Chitinophaga varians: one gene and its partner. The protein of the gene in region 1 interacts with the protein of each later gene in a pairwise test. Links are inferred from orthologs where the notes say so. Each region holds a gene or a part of one and is shown in the gene's direction. Other genes may lie near its edges. The genes, in order: HGH92_RS11695 and HGH92_RS10275.

The links.
Region 2: the proteins of HGH92_RS11695 (region 1) and HGH92_RS10275 interact in binary tests that used the Escherichia coli proteins (3 or more experiments, as listed by UniProt). The link is inferred for Chitinophaga varians from one-to-one orthologs.

What each region holds. Positions count from the first base shown.
Region 1 is NZ_JABAIA010000001.1:2,868,854-2,878,705, forward strand. What follows is about bases 9-2,948. They hold HGH92_RS11695 (methionine aminotransferase), read left to right. Parts: upstream 9-881; coding sequence 882-2,015; downstream 2,016-2,948. Other genes in these bases: HGH92_RS11690 (mannose-1-phosphate guanylyltransferase), read left to right, coding at 9-782; HGH92_RS11700 (carbonic anhydrase family protein), read right to left, coding at 2,230-2,904. In the rest of the region: more of HGH92_RS11690, read left to right, coding at 1-8; HGH92_RS11705 (SulP family inorganic anion transporter), read right to left, coding at 2,989-4,638; HGH92_RS11710 (hypothetical protein), read right to left, coding at 4,858-5,151; HGH92_RS11715 (PadR family transcriptional regulator), read left to right, coding at 5,547-5,888; HGH92_RS11720 (PspC domain-containing protein), read left to right, coding at 5,928-7,598; feoB (ferrous iron transport protein B), read left to right, coding at 7,748-9,852. UniProt on the Escherichia coli protein: Shows aminotransferase activity with methionine and histidine as substrates, and to a lesser extent also with phenylalanine.
Region 2 is NZ_JABAIA010000001.1:2,520,852-2,530,633, reverse strand. The notes cover bases 4,091-6,960. They hold HGH92_RS10275 (cbb3-type cytochrome c oxidase subunit I), read left to right. Parts: upstream 4,091-4,554; coding sequence 4,555-6,366; downstream 6,367-6,960. Other genes in these bases: cyoE (heme o synthase), read left to right, coding at 6,480-6,960; HGH92_RS10280 (cytochrome c oxidase subunit II), read left to right, coding at 4,091-4,448. Outside these bases: nrfD (NrfD/PsrC family molybdoenzyme membrane anchor subunit), read left to right, coding at 1-762; HGH92_RS10295 (DUF3341 domain-containing protein), read left to right, coding at 811-1,398; HGH92_RS10290 (c-type cytochrome), read left to right, coding at 1,480-2,088; HGH92_RS10285 (quinol:cytochrome C oxidoreductase), read left to right, coding at 2,139-3,344; more of HGH92_RS10280, read left to right, coding at 3,486-4,090; more of cyoE, read left to right, coding at 6,961-7,379; HGH92_RS10265 (heme-copper oxidase subunit III), read left to right, coding at 7,397-7,960; HGH92_RS10260 (cytochrome c oxidase subunit 3), read left to right, coding at 7,988-8,662; HGH92_RS10255 (cytochrome C oxidase subunit IV family protein), read left to right, coding at 8,743-9,147; HGH92_RS10250 (SCO family protein), read left to right, coding at 9,204-9,782. UniProt on the Escherichia coli protein: Cytochrome bo(3) ubiquinol oxidase is the terminal enzyme in the aerobic respiratory chain of E.coli that predominates when cells are grown at high aeration.

The sequences.
Region 1 (9,852 bases):
TACATAAACAGGACCCGCTGGCCAATATCATCTGTGCTCCGGCTGATCACCTGATCATGGACGGACCGGCATTTACCTCGGCCTGCCTGAACGCCCTGCTGTTTGTACAGAAACACAGCGCCCTGTTAACGCTTGGCATCAAACCCACCCGCCCTGATACCGGGTACGGCTACATCCAGTATGAACCGCAACAGGTGGCTGACAACGTTTATAAAGTCAAAACATTTACCGAAAAGCCCAACCTGGAACTGGCCAAAACCTTCCTGCAAAGCGGCGACTTCCTCTGGAATGCCGGCATCTTCGTATGGAATGTGAAAACCATCCTCGCTGCTTTCCGGGAATACCTCCCCGAAATAGATGAGCTGTTTGAACAAAGCACATCAGCCCTGAACACACCGGAAGAAAAGGAAGCCATCGAAAAAGTATATCCGCAATGCACCAATATCTCCATCGACTATGGTATCATGGAGAAAGCTGATAACGTGTACGTGATCCCTTCCAACTTCGGCTGGAGTGACCTGGGCACCTGGGCCTCCGCTTACGAAAACCTGGAAAAAGACTACCTGGGCAACGCTGTACAGGGAAAAAACGTGGTAGTAATAGACGCTACCAAGTGCATGGTGAAAGTGCCAAATGAGAAACTGGTACTGCTGCAGGGCCTCGATGAATTTATCGTGATTGATACAAACGACGTGCTCCTAATTTGCCGGAAAGACAATGAGCAGCAGATCAAGGAATATGTGGCGGAAATCAAGCGCAACAAAGGCGAAAAATATCTCTAGTCAATTACGAATTACAAATTACGAATTACGAATTAATACAAAGGAAGAGGGACTTCCTAATTCGTAATTCGTAATTTGTAATTCGTAATTGATTTATGTATGTCCAAATTACCACACACAGGAACCACCATTTTTTCCGTTATGTCAGCCCTGGCAGCGGAACACAAAGCCATCAACCTGTCACAAGGCTTCCCCGACTACGATTGCAGCGATGAACTAAAGGAAATGGTCAACCAGGCCATGCAACAGGGGCACAACCAATACGCGCCCATGCCCGGCCTCTTGCAGCTCCGCACAGCTATCGCGGCCAAAATCAGATCGCTGTACCAGCAAACCATCAACCCGGACACCGACATCACCATCACGCCAGGCGGTACCTATGCCATTTATACGGCTATTGCCACCTACATTCATCCGGGAGATGAAGTGATCATATTCGAGCCGGCATATGACAGCTATATCCCCAATGTGCTGGTCAACGGTGGCAAACCGGTGCTAATATCGCTTTCTTTCCCGGATTACCGGATTGACTGGCAGGAGGTGCGCCGCAAGATCACTCCCCGCACCCGCATGATCATGGTTAACACACCACACAACCCCACCGGCAGCATTCTTCAGGAAGAGGACATGGCCGAACTGGAAAAGCTGGTAGCAGAACATAACCTGCTGGTACTATCAGACGAAGTATACGAACACCTGGTATTTGACGGCGCCCGCCATCTCAGTGTGCTGCGTTATCCTGCCATCTATAAAAACAGCTTTGTCGTGTTCTCCTTTGGAAAGGTCTTTCACAATACCGGCTGGAAGATGGGCTATTGCGTTGCGCCCGAGCATCTGATGAAGGAATACCGGAAGGTACACCAGTACCTTTGTTTTTCAGTGAACACACCAATGCAGTACGGATTGGCCGAGTTCCTGGAAACACCGGCACATTACCTGGAACTGCCGGCATTTTATCAGCAAAAGAGAGATTATTTTCTGGAGTTGATGAACGGCTCACGGTTTACACCACTGGCCAGTCAGGGAAGTTACTTTCAACTGATGCGGTATGATCAGATATCTTCGGAAGGAGACAAGGAATTTGCCACCCGCCTGACCAAAGAATTTGGCGTAGCGGCGATTCCGGTTTCCGCATTCTACCACGATGGCAAAGATGATCATGTAGTGCGTTTCTGTTTTGCCAAAAAAGAAACGACGCTGGAACAGGCGGCAGCACGCCTTAGAAATATATAGGAATTTAATTATTGGGAAATTTAGTCAATGTGCTTAGGAATCTACACTCCTCAGACGCCCGCTAAATATCAAAATAAAAATACCCAATGACAAGATATAATGGGGCTTCGACAGCCGCCAGACAGGTACCCCTATAAAAACCGGCCTGGCCTGGCTATCTCGGCCCCATTAATATCACAAGCAAACATACGTCTCCTCACAAGGAGACTTTTTATTAAACGGCCATGGCCGGTACCGTTTCCTTATCTTTTTTGAGGATCAGCGTGTGTTCCATAAAGTTGACAACGCCGGTTTCCACGTCGTACATGGCGCCCACGATGCCTACGTCCCCTTTCAGGATCATGTCACGCAGAATATGGCTCTGTTCCATGATAGCCTGCACAGAGCGTTCAATATGAATGTTCGTCACGGCCTGCACAAACTCCGGATTTTTGGAGGTGCGGTTTTCGGTGACAGTTTTTTCCGCAAAAACAGACGGGGTGATTTTATTCAGCAGACCGGTGAGGTTGCCCATTTCCACCGCGTCGCAGGCGCCACAGATAGCGCCGCATTTGGTGTGTCCCAGTACTACGATGAACTTGGAGCCGGCTGCTTTGCAGGCATACTCCAGGCTTCCCAGCACATTGTCAGAGATCACGGCGCCCGCCAGGCGGATACTGAAGATATCGCCCAGGCCCTGGTCGAATACCAGTTCAGCGGAAGTGCGGGAGTCCATACAGCTTACAATGGCAGCCATCGGCCATTGCCCGTCGCGGGTGTCGTTTACCATTTGCAACAGGTTACGGTTGATGCGGAGGTTGTCCACAAAACGCAGGTTACCTGATTTCAATAATTCCAAAGCTTGTGTCGGTGTAATCTCACTCTGTGATACTTTATTCAATGTTTTCATGATTGTTCGTTTTGATGGGTGAATGAAGGGAGGAAGAGAGCATGGTTTCCGGTTTCTCTTGCCTCTATTTACGCTATAAGCCGTTTAGTTCAACTGTAATTCTTTTAATAATTCCTTGTGATTGCCGGCTGCAATAGTGTGTACGTGCCCGTTAGCTTTCCGCGCATGTTCTTCTACCAGGCTCCCGGGGGTGTTGGGAATTTTGTATACGTCCTTAAATCCCACCAGGATGACGGTAATATTTTTTTGTGGCGCCTTGATGTCTTTGAATTCCCGGATGGTTTGCAACACATCAAAGTCGATATAGGCTGTTTTCTGGGCATCTATCACCACCGTAGTATCCGCAGGCAAATGGTCCAGGGTAAGCAGGATGCTGGCCTTGTTCAGGAAAGATACTTCCTGTGCCAGTTCCAGGCGGATGGTGTCGCCGGTCTGGTATTTTTCTTTGCGGAAATAATAGGAGCTCTTCATATTACCTCGCAGAATGGCCAGTACGCTTACGGCCATACCGATACCAATACCAATCAGCAGGTCTGTAAACACGATGGAGACAACGGTGGCCACAAATGGTACCCACTGGTATTTGCCATTTTTAAACATTTCCCTGAAGACCTGCAGTTTACACAGTTTGTAACCGGTCACCAGCAGTACCGCGGCCAGCGTGGCCAGCGGGATCATGTTAAGCACCATGGGAATAAGTGCCGCACAGATCAGCAGCAGGGAGCCGTGTATCATGGTAGACATTTTCGTACGGCCGCCAGCGTTAATGTTGGCGCTGGAACGCACAATTACGGAAGTAATAGGCAGGCCGCCGATAAGGCCGCTCACAATGTTACCGATGCCTTGTGCTTTCAGTTCCCGGTTAGGGGAGGTGTGGCGCTTCAGCGGGTCCAGTTTGTCGGTCGCTTCCACGTTGAGCAGTGTTTCCACAGAAGCAATGATGGCAATGGTAAGACCTGTGATCCACACTTCCTTGTCGGTGATGGCGCTGAAGCGCGGGAAGGTGAACTGTCCGAGGAAGTCGGAAAACGACTGTGGCACGGGCAGGCTTACCAGGTGTTTAGCACCCAGGGCCAGCACTTCGTTGCCTGCAAAGGCGCGGTTCAGCAGAATACCGGCTATTACGGCAACGAGTGGTGCTGGTACCAGGTTTACTTTGGGGATCTTGCTCCAATACAGAATGATAAGAATGGATATGAGGGTGATAATAGTTGCACCTATACTAATATGGTTGAGCGTGGACAGCAGCGCGCTGAAAGTATTTTCCCCGTCGGCCTGGAAGAAGGCAATGCTGCCTTCATTTTCGGCGTCATAACCGAAGGCATGCGGAAGCTGTTTCAGGATGATAATAATACCAATGGCTGCCAGCATACCGGTGATCACGTTGGAAGGGAAGTAGTTGGCCACGGTTCCCGCCTTGATAAGCCCCAGTACCAGTTGCAGGCAACCTCCGATGACAACGGCCAGCAGGAAGATGTCGAATGCGCCCAGTTTGGTGATGGCGGTCAGCACAATGGCAGTAAGGCCTGCCGCCGGACCGCTGACGCTCAGTTGTGAGCCGCTGAAAAATCCAATTACCAATCCGCCAACAATCCCGGCAATCATACCGGAAAAGAGCGGAGCGCCGGAGGCCAGGGCAATGCCCAGACACAACGGCACGGCAATGAGGAAAACAACGAGACCCGCAGAAAAGTCCCCCTTGATATTGGAGAATAACGATGTTTGCTTGTTCATAAAAAATGCATTTTTCCGTTAAAGGATCGCGATGCCGGACAGCAGCTATCGCTACCGTCGCGGAAGTAATTACAGATACAGATGACGCATCCTTTGGGACACCAATACGGGTATCACGTTAACAGATACACGATGGCCCCGGAATGCCTGAGATAATAAATGCTTGCAATAAATAAATAGAAAATCCGTGCTGACTGTAATGACAGTAGCCGGTTCGAATTACGCTCTGAAGATATTGGGAGGGGGAGCGTGGATTTCCTGGGCAGGATTGCTGGGGATATCCTCCATTAAAAGAGGATGCAAAACGCCAATGAGTAAAATCGGATTAAACTGCAGTGCGTCAAATTGCTTACAGAATTTTAATTCCTTCGCAATTTTGACATGGTCATGTCCTGCATCAACAGGATGTTCTTCCACAATCTGGTTATTAAACAGCAGTTTTCCTACCTCCTTGATGGGAAGCAATTGGGAGATCATAAGTCCCAAAAGGAATATGCCGATAATTTTCTTCATGTGTATTAACTGCTGATACAAAAGTAAATGAGCGAAACCATATATACTAAGTTACGGTAATTAAAAAAATGTTAAAGCAATTTAGTGATGACTGGCGGAGGGTTTTAACCACAAAAACCGCCAAAAACCGATTATCCTTTATAATTGCCGCTTATCACATTGTTTTTTAAACCCGTTTTTACCATTTTCTCCCGAGATGACCTACAGTAGTGGATTTCGACCTCATTGGCAGTAATATCCTAAACAAGTTATTTTGCTTTCTATGGTATTGTGTATTGCATAGTAGTAAATAATTCCTATTTTTGTATCGTAAAGTTGAAGGAAGGTGTACAGGTCCTCAACTGTTACAAATCAAAAACCACCATTTACGTTATACAATTTAAAGCTCACTTGCCATGAACATTGATAACACACAGTCACAGATGCGGAAGGGAGTGCTGGAGTTTTGCATTCTGTCCGTCATCAAGCAAGGAGAAGCTTACCCGTCAGACATCATTGAAAAGATGAAAGAGGCAAAGCTGGACATCCTGGAGGGTACCTTATATCCCTTACTGACACGGCTGAAAAATGCAGAATTGCTCACCTACAGATGGGTAGAAAGCAGCTCCGGCCCCCCACGAAAATATTTTTCCATGACCGACAAAGGGGAAACCTTTTACCGTGAACTGGAAAGCACCTGGAACGAACTGGCCAATGCAGTCCATCAGTTAACACAACAAAACAGCGCACCGCTGTAGTGAATATACCTAAACCTAAAATCTAAAAGAACCAACAAAATGAAAAAGATTATCAACATAAACCTGTCGAGTCGGCTGATTCCCATTGAGGATAGTGCCTACGAAGCATTGCGCCAGTATCTGGACAGCCTGAAGAGCTACTTCTCTAAAGAAGAAGGAGGTGATGAAATTGTGGCCGACATCGAAAGCCGCATTGCCGAGTTGTTCCAGGATAAACTGAAAAAAGGCGCTCACTGTATCACCGATGAAGACGTGGCTGCTGTAAAAGTATCCATGGGCACACCGGAACAGTTTGATGATGCTCCCGGCAGCGGTGCGCAGTCACAGGACAGCAACGCGGACCAGTTTGTGCCCCGTCCCCGCAAGCGGCTCTACCGCGATCCGGAAAACAAGGTACTGAGTGGTGTCTGCGGCGGCCTGGGCGCTTATTTCAATGTAGATCCGGTGATCTTCCGTATCATCTTCGTACTGCTGGCCGTTGGTGGCTTCGGTACCGGTGTACTGGTATATTTCATCCTGTGGGTGGCCACGCCTTCTGCTGACACTGCAGCGGAAAAACTGGAAATGCGCGGCGAGAAGGTAGACCTGAACAACATCAGGGCTACCATCCAGGAGGAATTAAGCAGCATGAAGGACCAGATGAAAAATGTAGGAAAAGACTTCCAAAATTTTTCGCAGGGCCGCGGAAAGCAGGTAGGTAATGATCTGGAACGCTTTTTTGTAAACCTTGCACAAGGGTTGGGAAAAGTATTGGTTTTCGTGACCAAAGGATTCTTTTACTTCCTGGCAGTAGTCATACTGATCTGCCTGATCGTCACTGGTATAGCGATCGCGATTTCTTCTGCGGCCCTGTTCCCCCTGAAAAATCTTTTGCTCACCGCCCATTCCGCACAGAGCTACCTTTTCTGGCCAGCCATTGTGCTGCTCCTGGGCATACCTGTGGTAGCCTTGCTGATCTTCATTGTCCGTAAGCTGACAGGCGTGAAACAAGGCAGCCGCTATGCGGGTTACACCCTGGTGTTCCTCTGGTTGCTGGGCCTTGTGTTCGCCGGAATTGTAGGCGCCTCCCTGGCAAAAGATTTCAGAAGGCGGAGCAACCTGCCTGCAGAAGTGGTGGCCATACAACAGCCTACCCAACAGAAACTGATACTCCGCGTGGCTCCCGGCATCTTCAACGGCAACGATTTCAGCTGGTTCGACGATAACCTGATCGTAGCGGATGATACCACCATGATCAACATCGTAAAGTTGAGAGTGGAAAAAAGCACTACTGACAGCTTCCGGGTGGAAGTGTACCGCTACTCACAGGGTCGCACCCTGCAACAGGCCAACAGACTGGCGGGCGATATCCAGTTCGCCATCAGGCAACAAGACTCAGTGCTGTATATCCCGCAGGGCTTCTCCCTGCCGCCTCATTCCACGTTCCGGGGCCAGCGCCTGGTGGTGGTCTTCAAAGTCCCCGTAGGCAAGAACCTCGAGATCGATGACGATATCTACCGCCACTTCTCTTTTGATAAGTATGGCCGCCGTTATAATGATGAAGATGATTGGTACATCGGAATCCATTCTGATGATGAGGACGGCGGAAGCCATACCCGTCTGAAAATGACCCCGGACGGTGTCACTGAAGAAAATACTGCCCCGAAAATCGAAAGGGACTCCGTAGAGAACACTTACCACTATAAAGGTAACGACACTACACACAGATAGTTACATATTTTCCGCCATTCTAATGGGAGCGGGGCTGGCCTTTCTGGTTTGCCCCGCTTCTTTTTTCCCGATCCGATCATTACCCAGGAAGATTAATGTTTAACTTTGTGTATTCGGCTCTAACATTAAAAAAGAGGATAAGATAAGGAATGCAGGCACCAATAAACATCGCGCTGGTAGGAAATCCTAATAGTGGAAAAAGCTCCCTTTTTAACGCACTCACCGGGTTAAATCAGAAAGTCAGCAACTTTCCCGGGGTGACGGTAGACAAGAAAACCGGAACGGCCAACATTGTTTCGGGACTTTCAGCCAACATTATCGACCTTCCGGGGACGTATAGCCTGTACCCTAAAAGTGCGGATGAATATGTGACCTACGATGTACTGATCAACCCGGCGAATGAAGACACGCCCGACCTGGTGATCATTGTTGCCGATGCCTCCAATCTGAAACGTAACCTCCTCTTCTGTTCCCAGATCATTGACCTCAAATTTCCGGTGATCATTGCCCTCACCATGATGGACATTGCCCGCAAGAAAGGCGTGGAAATAGATATCGACGGGCTGGAAAGGGAACTGGGTGTGCCGGTAGTGGCCATCAATCCCCGCAAAAACAAAGGGGTGACCGAACTCAAAAAAATCATCGAGCTGGCAGCCCGCGGCAATTATAGCGCGGCCCCCCGCGATTTTATCGGTAATGCCGCACTGGCCGAAGCGGTGATCGATGACGTGAAAAAAGTAGTACCGGCCTGTAGCGACTACGGTGCCCTGCACGTTGCCGTGAACACAGAAGAACTGACATTCCTCGACGCCGGACAGAAAAAAGCTATCCGGGAATCACTGCAGCGAAATCAATTCAATAAAACCAAAGTACAGGCGGAAGAAATCATGCAGCGGTACAACCGCATCAAACATATCATGAAAGCTTCCGTCGTGGAAGCCGACCCGCTGCAGAAACAACTGCGCTCGGAAAAAATCGACGATCTGCTGCTGCACCGCTTCTGGGGTTACGTCATCCTGCTAGTGGTGATGTTCCTGCTGTTCCAGAGCATCTTCTGGCTGGCTTCCTACCCAATGGACGCCATTGAAGCAGGTTTTGGTAAATTAAGCGGCTGGCTGACATCTGTTTTGCCTGATAACAAGGTCACAGACGTATTTGTAAACGGCATCCTGGCCGGTATCAGCGGATTTGCAGTGTTCATCCCTCAGATCATGATCCTGTTCGGGCTCATCACCGTGCTGGAAGATACCGGTTATATGGCGCGTATCAGCTTCCTCACCGACCGCCTGATGCGGCAGGTAGGGCTCAACGGGAAGTCCGTGATGCCGCTGATCAGCGGCGTGGCTTGTGCCGTACCCGCTATCATGGCCACCCGGACTATCGAAAACAAAAAAGAACGCCTCATCACTATACTGGTCACACCGCTCATGAGTTGCTCTGCGCGGCTGCCGATCTATACTATGATGATCGCCCTGGTCATCCCCGACAGAAGGGTGCTGGGCTTCCTGGGCCTGCAAGGCCTGGTGATGATGGGCCTTTACCTGCTTGGTTTCTTTATGGCTATCCTGATAGCGGCCGTTATGAAGCTGTTTGTGCGTATCAAGGAAAAGAGCTACTTCATTATGGAGTTGCCGGTATACCGCGCACCACGCTGGAAAAACGTAGGCACCACCATGGTGGAAAAAGCAAAAATCTTTGTTACCGATGCCGGTAAAGTGATCGTGGTAATTTCCGTGATCCTCTGGTTCCTGGCCTCTTACGGGCCCGCCAGCAGAATGGAGCCGCTGCATGCGAAATATGAAAAACTGATCGCCGCCGCGCCGGAAGGTTCTCCGGAAGCGGAAGCGCTGGACCGCGAATTCCGTTCTGAAAAACTGTCGCACTCCTACGCCGGCATCCTCGGTCATGCCATCGAACCGGCTATCCGCCCGCTGGGCTTCGACTGGAAAATAGGGATCGCGCTGATCACGTCTTTTGCTGCCCGTGAAGTATTTGTAGGCACCATGGCCACCCTTTACAGCGTTGGTGAAAATCCGGACGATAACAACGCCACCCTCCGCGAAAAAATGGCTTCTGCCAAATGGCCGGATGGCCGGCCGGTATACACGCTGGCGGCGGGACTTTCGCTCATGCTGTTTTATGCATTTGCCATGCAGTGCATGAGCACCATGGCCATCGTGAAAAGAGAAACGAAGTCGTGGAAAATGCCTTTTATACAGCTGGTTTATATGACATCACTGGCCTATGTCTGCAG
Region 2 (9,782 bases), 350 kb from region 1 along the record:
GCAGGTTTATCCACTCCGCTGGTACTGTCTGTACACACCATCGTATCTTTTGACTTTGCTACCTCTGTTATTCCCGGCTGGCATACTACCATCTTCCCTCCTTACTTTGTGGCGGGTGCGATCTTCTCTGGTTTCGCGATGGTACAAACACTGCTGATCATCACCCGTAAAATATTACACCTGGAAGAATACATTACCCTGGGCCACATGGAAGCCATGAACAAGGTAATCGTACTGACAGGTTCCGTAGTAGGTTGCGCTTACCTGACTGAGCTCTTCATGGCATGGTACGGTGCTAACCCTTACGAGTTCGCTACTTTCTTCAAATACCGCGCTGCCGGTCCGCTGGGTTGGTCTTACTGGATCATGATGACCTGTAACGTAATCACGCCGCAGGTGTTCTGGTTCCGTAAAATGAGAAGAAACGTGATGGTGACTTTCGTAATGTCCATCATCGTAAACATCGGTATGTGGTTCGAACGTTTCGTGATCATCTGTACTTCCCTGTACCGCGACTATCTGCCGTCCAGCTGGTCTTACTATCGTCCATCCTGGCCAGAAGTTGGTTTCTACATGGGTACCTTCGGTCTGTTCTTCACCTGCTACTTCCTGTTCGCTAAATATTTCCCGGTAATTGCAGTGGCTGAGATCAAGGCTATCCTGAAAACTTCCGGTGAGAACTTCAAAGAGAAAATGGAAGTGTACGAAGGAGAATCAGCAGAGCAATTTGCAAAAGCTGTTCACCACGAACATGCTCACTAATAGATGAATTGACAGAATTAATTAATTGGAATTTGAATTTTTAAATATATGGCTGTTAAAAATTTTGTTGTAGGCTTGTTTGACGATGAGGCAGTGTTGTTTCCGGCAGTGAAAAAAGTTCGCACTGCTGGCTACAAGTTGCACGATGTATACACTCCTTTTCCTGTTCACGGCCTGGATCATGCGATGGGTTTAAGGGAAACCAGCCTGCACACAGCCGGTTTCATATATGGTATCACTGGTACCACCACGGCTTTAACTTTCATGAGCTGGGTATTTAATGTTGACTGGCCGCTGAACATCGGTGGTAAGCCACACTTCCCGTTACCAGCGTTCATTCCCATTACCTTCGAGCTGACTGTATTGTTCGCCGCTGTGGGTATGGTGATGACATTCTGTTATCTCTGCCAGTTAATGCCAGGCGTAAAGAAACATATCTTCCACCCAAGACAGACTGATGATAAGTTTGTAATGGTTATTGAGCTCACCGAAAAATCCAATGCGGAAGAAATCAAACGCTTCCTCAATGAAGCTGGTGCGCATGATGTCAATGAACAGCGGGCAGAAGCCGGCTGGTGGTATGGCAGATATGACAAGAACGACGAAGACGTTTACGCTCGTCCGGTTAACGCTTAATACATTAACAGCAAAAAAATACAGTTGCAACCATTAGATACTGGAAGCAGAACTAATGAAAGCTAGAATAAATAATTTCTGATGAAAAGGACTTCTAACATATTGATTGTAGCCGCATTGGCAACTGGAGCTTTCCTGGCAGCCTGTAATAAAGGGGAGCACAACAGAAAGCCCGGCAGGATTTATATGCCCGACATGTATGAATCCCGTGCGTATGAGTTTTACAGTGCTCGTTTGGCAGGTCTGAAGCCAGTGGACGGAACAGTTAAGAGAGGTGAACTTTTGCCTTACCATCTGAAAGAAGCAGATACGGCACAGGCAAATCTGGTGAAAAATCCGCTGACTATCACCGCTGATGATCTGAAGGAAGGTGAACGTTTATTTAATATTTACTGCGGTATCTGCCATGGTACTGCACTGGATGGTAACGGTCCGCTGTACAAAGGGGGCGAAGGTCCTTACTCTGCAGCTCCTGCCAACCTGGTAGCCGGTGCTAAATCCGGTTACTCCGAAGGCCGCCTGTTTCACGTAATGACCTATGGTTATAACATGATGGGCAGCTACGCCAGCCAGCTCGACAGGGCACAACGCTGGAAGATAGCCGCTTACATCAAGAGCAAACAGCCTGGTGCTGCTGCACAGCCTGCAGCCGCAGCTGCTCCGGCAGCAGACAGCGCAAAAGCTAAATAAGTTAGAGAGAGTTAAAACTGAATTTCAAACAAGTATTTTAATATACAGTAATGAAAGACCAATTTGTAGTACCGGCAAGATTAAAAAAGACCAGCTTCGTGTTAATGGGCGTGGGCTTGCTGACTTTATTGATCGGATTAATTGCGTTTCAAGGTGAGAATTCGACACGGTTCTGGGCCGGTCTGTTGCAAAACAGCAGCTTCTTTTTGCTGATTACATTGGCCAGCACCTTTTTTATTGCAGCCACAACACTGGCGCACGGTGGTTGGCAGATCGCCTTCCGTCGCGTTCCTGAAGCTATCTCCATGGCAGTTCCTGCTTTGGCGGCTGTGCTGTTTATCATTGTGATGATCATCGTTTTCGGTGGTAAAGAACACATCTACCACTGGATCAATGCACATCATGTAGCAGAAGACAAAGTCCTGACCTGGAAATCCGCTTTCCTGAACAAAGGATTCTATACTACCGCTACCATCCTCACCCTGGGCCTGTGGATTTTCTTCACCCTGAAACTCCGCAACATGTCCATCGAAGAAGATGGTTGGGACCTGAAACCTGAAACCGGCCGCAAACTCATCTGGAGAAATACCGTTTGGTGCGGTGGCTTCCTGGTGATTTACACCCTGAGCGTTGGCTCCACCACTCCCTGGATCTGGTTAATGAGCATCGATGCACACTGGTTCTCCACCATGTATTCCTGGTATACTTTCGCCAGCAGCTGGGTATCAGGCCTGTCCCTGATCGCACTGTTCGTGGTATACCTGAAAAAACACGGTTACCTGACTTATGTGAATGAAGAGCACCTGCACGATCTGGGTAAATTTATCTTTGCTTTCAGCATCTTCTGGACTTACCTCTGGTTCTCCCAGTACATGCTGATCTGGTACGCTAACATGCCGGAAGAAACTGAATACTTCCAGCCACGCGTATGGGGCGAATGGAGACCTATCTTCTTCCTGAACCTCCTGATCAACTTTATTACGCCGTTGCTGTTCCTCATGAAGAGAGACACCAAACGTAACTATACTTCCGTAGCCTTCATCGCTGTTGTAGTAATCGCCGGCCACTGGCTCGATTTCTGGCAGATGGTAGGCCCCGGCACCTACAAACACCTGGTATTCCCCTGGTATGAACTGGGTCTGGGCGCTGGCTTCGTTGGTCTGATTATTTTCCTGGTTTCCAACGCGCTGACCAAAGCTCCGCTGGTACCGAAAAATCATCCTTACCTGAAAGAAAGTATTGTTCACCACACCTAATATGGTGATAACGAAGATTTAGCAATAGAAAAGCATTAGATAACTTAATTATTTCATATAGCAATGTCAGGATTTTTAGCAGTCTTAGTTATTGTTCTCATATTCATAGTCATCTTCCAGATTGCGAAGGCGAGCGAATATGTGTCCATATTGAAGGGAGAAAAGAAAGCGCGCCAGCAAAGTAACCGTATCAATGGTTTCCTGCTGATAGCATTCCTGGTGCTGGGGCTCATCGGCGTGTATTATTGTAATAATCTGCTGAAAGGCAAGATCCTGGGCGAATCTGCTTCTGTGCAGGGTGAAGGTGTAGATACCCTCATCTATGTAACTCTCGCCATCACCGGTGTCGTGTTCGTGGCTACGCAGATCCTTTTGTTCTGGTTCGCATTCAAATACCAGGAAAAAGAAGGCCGCAAAGCATTTTATTTTCCGCATAACAACAAACTGGAAGTGATCTGGACCGTTATCCCGGCCATCGCACTGACAGTTCTGGTGGCTTTCGGTCTGAAACATTGGTTCCAGCTGACTTCTGATGCACCGAAAGATGCAGCAGTGGTTGAAATCACTGGTAAACAATTTAACTGGCTCATCCGCTACCCGGGTAAAGACGGTGCGCTCGGCCGCCGCGATTTCAAGAAAATCGACGAAGCTGCCAGCAACCCGCTGGGTATGGATTGGGACGACCAACTGGGCAAAGACGACTTCATGGCAACTGAAGTTCACCTGGTAGTAGGTAAACCTGTAAAATTCGTAATCGGTTCCCGTGATGTAATTCACGACGTTGGTTTACCTCAGTTCCGTATGAAAATGGACGCTGTACCCGGTATCCCTACCACCCTGTGGTTTACGCCTAAGTTCACCACCAAACAAATGAAGGAAAAAACCGGTAACCCGGATTTCACCTACGAAATATCCTGCGATCAGATGTGTGGTTCCGGTCACTACTCTATGAGAGGCGTGATTGTTGTTGAAACTCAGGAAGAATACGACGCCTGGGTTGCCAAACAACCGCTGCAGTACAGCCTGGCCCACCCGGCTCCTGCTGAAGCGCCAAAGGCCGACAGCACACAAAAAACAGTGGCAGCGAATATCGGTAAGCCGTAATTTTGTGTAGAAGAAATTTTTGACGCAGTACTTAACCAATAATAAAAGACAAACTAACAAACGCGATACTTCCCGGGCGTTGGTTTATTAATAAACAGAACCGATTATGAGTAACGAAGCAACATTGCACAGTCAACAGGAGGTAATGCACGGCGCGCATGATCATCATGATCATGAGCACCATCATGAAGACAATTTCATCTCGAAATATGTATTCAGCCTTGATCATAAAATGATTGCCAAACAATTCCTGATCACCGGTATCGTTTGGGCTATCATCGGTGCTTTCTTTTCTGTGGTGTTCCGTTTGCAACTGGGTTTTCCCGATGCTACTTTCCCCTGGCTGGAAAGCATTCTGGGTCACTGGGCTAAAGGTGGCCGTATCACTCCCGAAGCTTACTATGCATTGGTAACAATGCACGGTACTATCCTCGTATTCTTTGTATTGACCGCTGGTTTGAGTGGTACCTTCTCCAACCTGCTTATTCCCCTGCAGGTAGGTGCCCGCGATATGGCTTCTCCTTTCATGAACTGCCTGAGCTACTGGTTCTTCTTCCTGGCCAGCCTCGTTATGATGGCTTCCCTGTTCGTTCAGACAGGACCGGCTTCCGGCGGTTGGACCATGTACCCTCCGCTGAGTGCACTGGGAGACGCTTCCATCGGTTCTAAAATAGGTGTTGACCTGTGGCTCACTTCCATGGCGCTGTTTGTTGTTTCGCAGCTGCTGGGTGGTCTGAACTACATCTCTACCCTGCTGAACATGCGTACCAAAGGTATGAGCATGACCAAAATGCCTTTAACCATCTGGTCATTCTTCTTTACCGCTGTACTGGGCGTATTGTCTTTCCCTGTTCTGCTGTCCGGCTTCATTCTCTTGTTGTTCGACCGTCACGCAGGTACCAGCTTCTATCTATCTGATATCTTTATCGCAGGTAAAGCCCTGGCAAACGAAGGTGGTAGCGCCATCCTCTACCAGCACTTGTTCTGGTTCCTGGGCCACCCTGAAGTATACATCATCATTCTCCCTGCCATGGGTATGGTGTCTGAAGTACTGGCAGTTAGCTCCCGTAAACCTATCTTCGGCTACCTCGCCATGATCGGTTCCCTGTTCGCTATCTGTATCCTGGCCTTCCTGGTTTGGGCTCACCACATGTTCGTTACTGGTCTGAACCCATTCCTCGGTGCCTTCTTCGTACTGCTCACCCTCCTCATCGCGGTGCCATCTGCCATCAAGGTATTTAACTGGCTCACCACCATCTGGAAAGGTAACATCCGCTTTACGCCGGCGTCCCTGTTCTCTATCGGTTTCGTGAGCACTTTCATCTCTGGTGGTCTGACCGGTATCTGGCTGGGTAACTCCTCTATCGATATTCACCTGCACGATACCTACTTTGTAATCGCACACTTCCACATTGTAATGGGTGTGTCCGCATTCTTCGGTATGTTCGCCGGTATCTATCACTGGTTCCCGAAAATGTATGGCCGCTTTATGAACAATACTATCGGCTATATCCACTTCTGGGTAACCCTGATCGGTGCTTACCTGATCTTCTGGCCTATGCATTACGAAGGTATGGCCGGTATGCCAAGAAGGTATTTCGACTACTCCAGCTGGACTTCCTTCAATCAGTTCGGTGGCCTGAACCAGTTTATCAGCATCGTGGTGATCCTGGTATTTGCTACACAGCTGCTGTTTGTGTTCAACTTCTTCTACAGCATTTTCAAAGGAAGAAAACTGACCGAACAGAACCCATGGAAAGCTACCTCCCTGGAATGGACTACGCCGATCAACCCGGGTCACGGCAACTGGCCTGGTGAAATTCCTGAAGTTCACCGCTGGGCTTATGACTACAGCAAGGATGGAAGAGACTTCATCCCGCAGACAGAACCAATTGGTCCTAACGAGTCAGCTCACTAACTTATAAGATGAGATTCCGGAGCGCAGAAATAAACTGCTTTCCGGAATCTTGTTCACCGTGATGTTTGTAAATTTGTCCCGGATTTAAAACCCGGGATGTGGATAGAAATAAAATGTTGCAAGAAAACTCCATAAAGTTGTCGTCATCGTATGCAGTAGCGAGTAAGGTGAAAGATTATTCTCAGTTAATGAAGTTTAATCTCACCTTCATGGTGGTATTTTCATCTGTGGTAGCTTATCTGCTGGTGCCGGGTGTGGAGTTTGACCTGATCAAAGTTCTTTTGTTATTTGCCGGTGGTTTGCTGGTTTCCGGATCAGCCAATACCATCAACCAGATATGGGAAAAAAATACCGATAAGCTGATGGCCCGCACCGCCACCCGCCCCCTGCCCTCCGGCAGGATGAGCGAAACGGAAGCGATCATCGTTGCTGCGGTGACCGGTGTAGCGGGTTTCCTGATCATGGGTTATTGCTTTAACTGGCTAAGCGCCGCCCTGAGCCTTTTCTCCCTGGTGATGTACGGTTTCGTATATACACCCTGGAAAAAATGGAACTCCCTGGCCGTACTGGTTGGGGGCATTCCGGGCGCCATGCCGCTGCTCATTGGCTGGGCCGCAGGCGCCAACAACCTTTCCGAAGGCGGTTGGTCACTGTTTGCCATCCAGTTCCTGTGGCAGTTCCCGCACTTCTGGGCTATCGCCTGGATTGCACATAAAGACTATACCCGTGCAGGATTTAAACTGCTGCCTGCCAATGGCGAACCTAACAAGTTCACCGCATTACAGGCGGTTATGTATACCCTGTTACTGATCCCTGCCGGTGTAGCACCCTACCTGCTCAAAATCACAGGCGGTATTTCCGCTATCGTGGCTATTCTGGCAGGTGTGTTTTTCCTGTACCGCGCGATTAACCTGTACAGAAAGAATGATGTTCCGGCAGCACGTAAACTGATGTTTGGTTCATACATTTACCTGACCATTGTTCAGCTGGCACAGCTGCTGGACAAGGCCTAAAAGAAATAGAAGGAGTGATGCATACAATGAGCATACAACGTAAGAAAATTCATCCGCACAAGTATTCCCTATGGATAGCAATGGGTAGTATTACCATGATGTTCATCGGATTTACGAGTGCATACGTTGTGAAGAGATCGCAGGCTAACTGGCTGGCATTTGAACTGCCGCATATTTTCTGGTTGTCTACTGCTGTGATTTTACTCAGCAGCCTGACCGTCCACCTGGCCCTGAAACAGTTCAGGGAAAGAAATATGCAGCGTTACAAGCAGCTGATCACCATTACGGCCTTACTGGGCGTAATTTTCGCTGCTTGCCAATGGATTGGCTTTTCACAATTGAAAAATAGCGGACTTCCCCTCAACGGGCCTGTTTCCGCTTCGTTTATTTATGTTATCGTAGGCGTGCACATGTTGCACGTATTGGGTGGTGTGGTAGCACTGCTCATCATGTTTGCCAGGGCCTACCGGACCCGCATTCGTACCTACTCCTCAGTACCCATCGAAGTAGCCGCTACCTACTGGCATTTTGTGGATGTGCTGTGGATCTACCTGTTGATTTTTTTAAGTATCGCGAGATAAACTTTGTAAAATTTTATAAAACTAACAATGGACACAGCAGTTACAGCGAAGAAAAAATGGTGGGACGGAGGATACTCTCCCTTTAATGTGAGCTATGGCAAGTTGATGATGTGGTACTTCCTGATATCAGATGCCTTCACTTTCGGAGCATTACTGATTTCTTACGGAACTATTCGCTTCTCCAGCACTTCCTGGCCTGATCCGAACGAGGTTTTCCGCTCTTTCCCTGGTATGGGCCATGCCAACATGCCACTGGTATTCGTGAGCTTGATGACCTTTATCCTGATCATGAGCTCTGTAACCATGGTACTGGCCGTTCATGCCGGTCACATGAGAGATAAAAAAGCTGTTGCCAAATGGCTGACCTGGACTATCGTTGGTGGTGCCTGCTTCCTGGCCTGTCAGGCATGGGAATGGACACACCTGTTCCACGAAGGCGCCTGGTGGGGCCGCAATCCTTTCCACAACGTGGACGGTACAATGGCTTCTACCAACTTTACTAACTTCTTCTTTACCATTACCGGTTTCCACGGTCTGCACGTAACCTCCGGTGTTGTACTGAACATCATCATCCTCGCTAACGTACTGAAAGGTACCTACGAAGAAAGAGGTCACTACGAAATGGTGGAAAAAGTAGGTCTTTACTGGCACTTTGTAGATCTGGTTTGGGTATTCGTATTCACCTGCTTCTACCTGCTCTGATCAGGAAGTATCAGCTGCAACGAATACAAGGTTTGTAATTAGAATTATCGCATTTTAGAATTTATTTAATCTCAATAGGAATGGAGCATACGCATACCGCAGAAGGACATGCACATCATGATTCATCTACCAAAAAGATCTGGAAAACTTTCTGGATTCTCCTGGCTGTAACCATGGTAGAAGTTGGCCTGGCGTTTTTACACCTGGAAACAGGTTTCCCCAGCAGAGTACTGCTGAACGCTGTGTTCATCGGACTGACAGTAGTGAAAGCATTTTATATCGTTTCCGAGTTCATGCACCTTGGCAGCGAAATCAAAAACCTGATCTACACTGTTCTGCTTCCTTTGCTGCTCTTTATCTGGTTCATTATCGCTTTCCTGTATGAAGGTAATTCATGGAAAAACCTGAACAGGGACCTGAAACCAGGTACTCCGGTTGAAGCAGTGAAAACTGCACCGGCTGAAGGCGGACACGGACACCACTAAGTTTTTGACTATTAAATTTCAGCGTCATCTCACGCAGGGCTATATTAGGAGTTGCATTGGCTATATTGGTACCGCTGACGGGTTACCTGATTGTAGATCATTACGGGAAAAACGTAGTACCTATTCCAAAGTATTACATTCCCGAAAGAGTGGACACGATCGTTAAAGATGGCAAAACCACTTACGACACCGTTTTCCACCAGATCAGGGATTTTAAAATGACCAATCAGCTGGGCCAACAGGTAAGCCTGAAGGATATGGAAGGTAAAGTGATCCTGGTAGATTTCTTTTTTACTTCCTGCCCTTCTATCTGCCCTACCCTGACTAAAAACCTGAGAAAGATCCAGAGCGCTTACGGTAAAACAGATACGCTGCTCCAGATCCTCTCTTTCTCAGTAGACCCTGTCAGAGATTCAGTACAAAAGCTGCGGAAATACGGATATGACTACCAAGTGAATCCGGACAACTGGTGGCTGCTGACTGGTGATAAAAAAGAAATCTATGACCTCGCCAGACACGACTTCTTCGTTTCTGTAACAGAAGGTGACGGCGGACCGGATGATTTCATTCACACGGAAAAGCTCATACTGATCGATAAAAACAGACATATCAGAGGATATTACAACGGGCTCGAT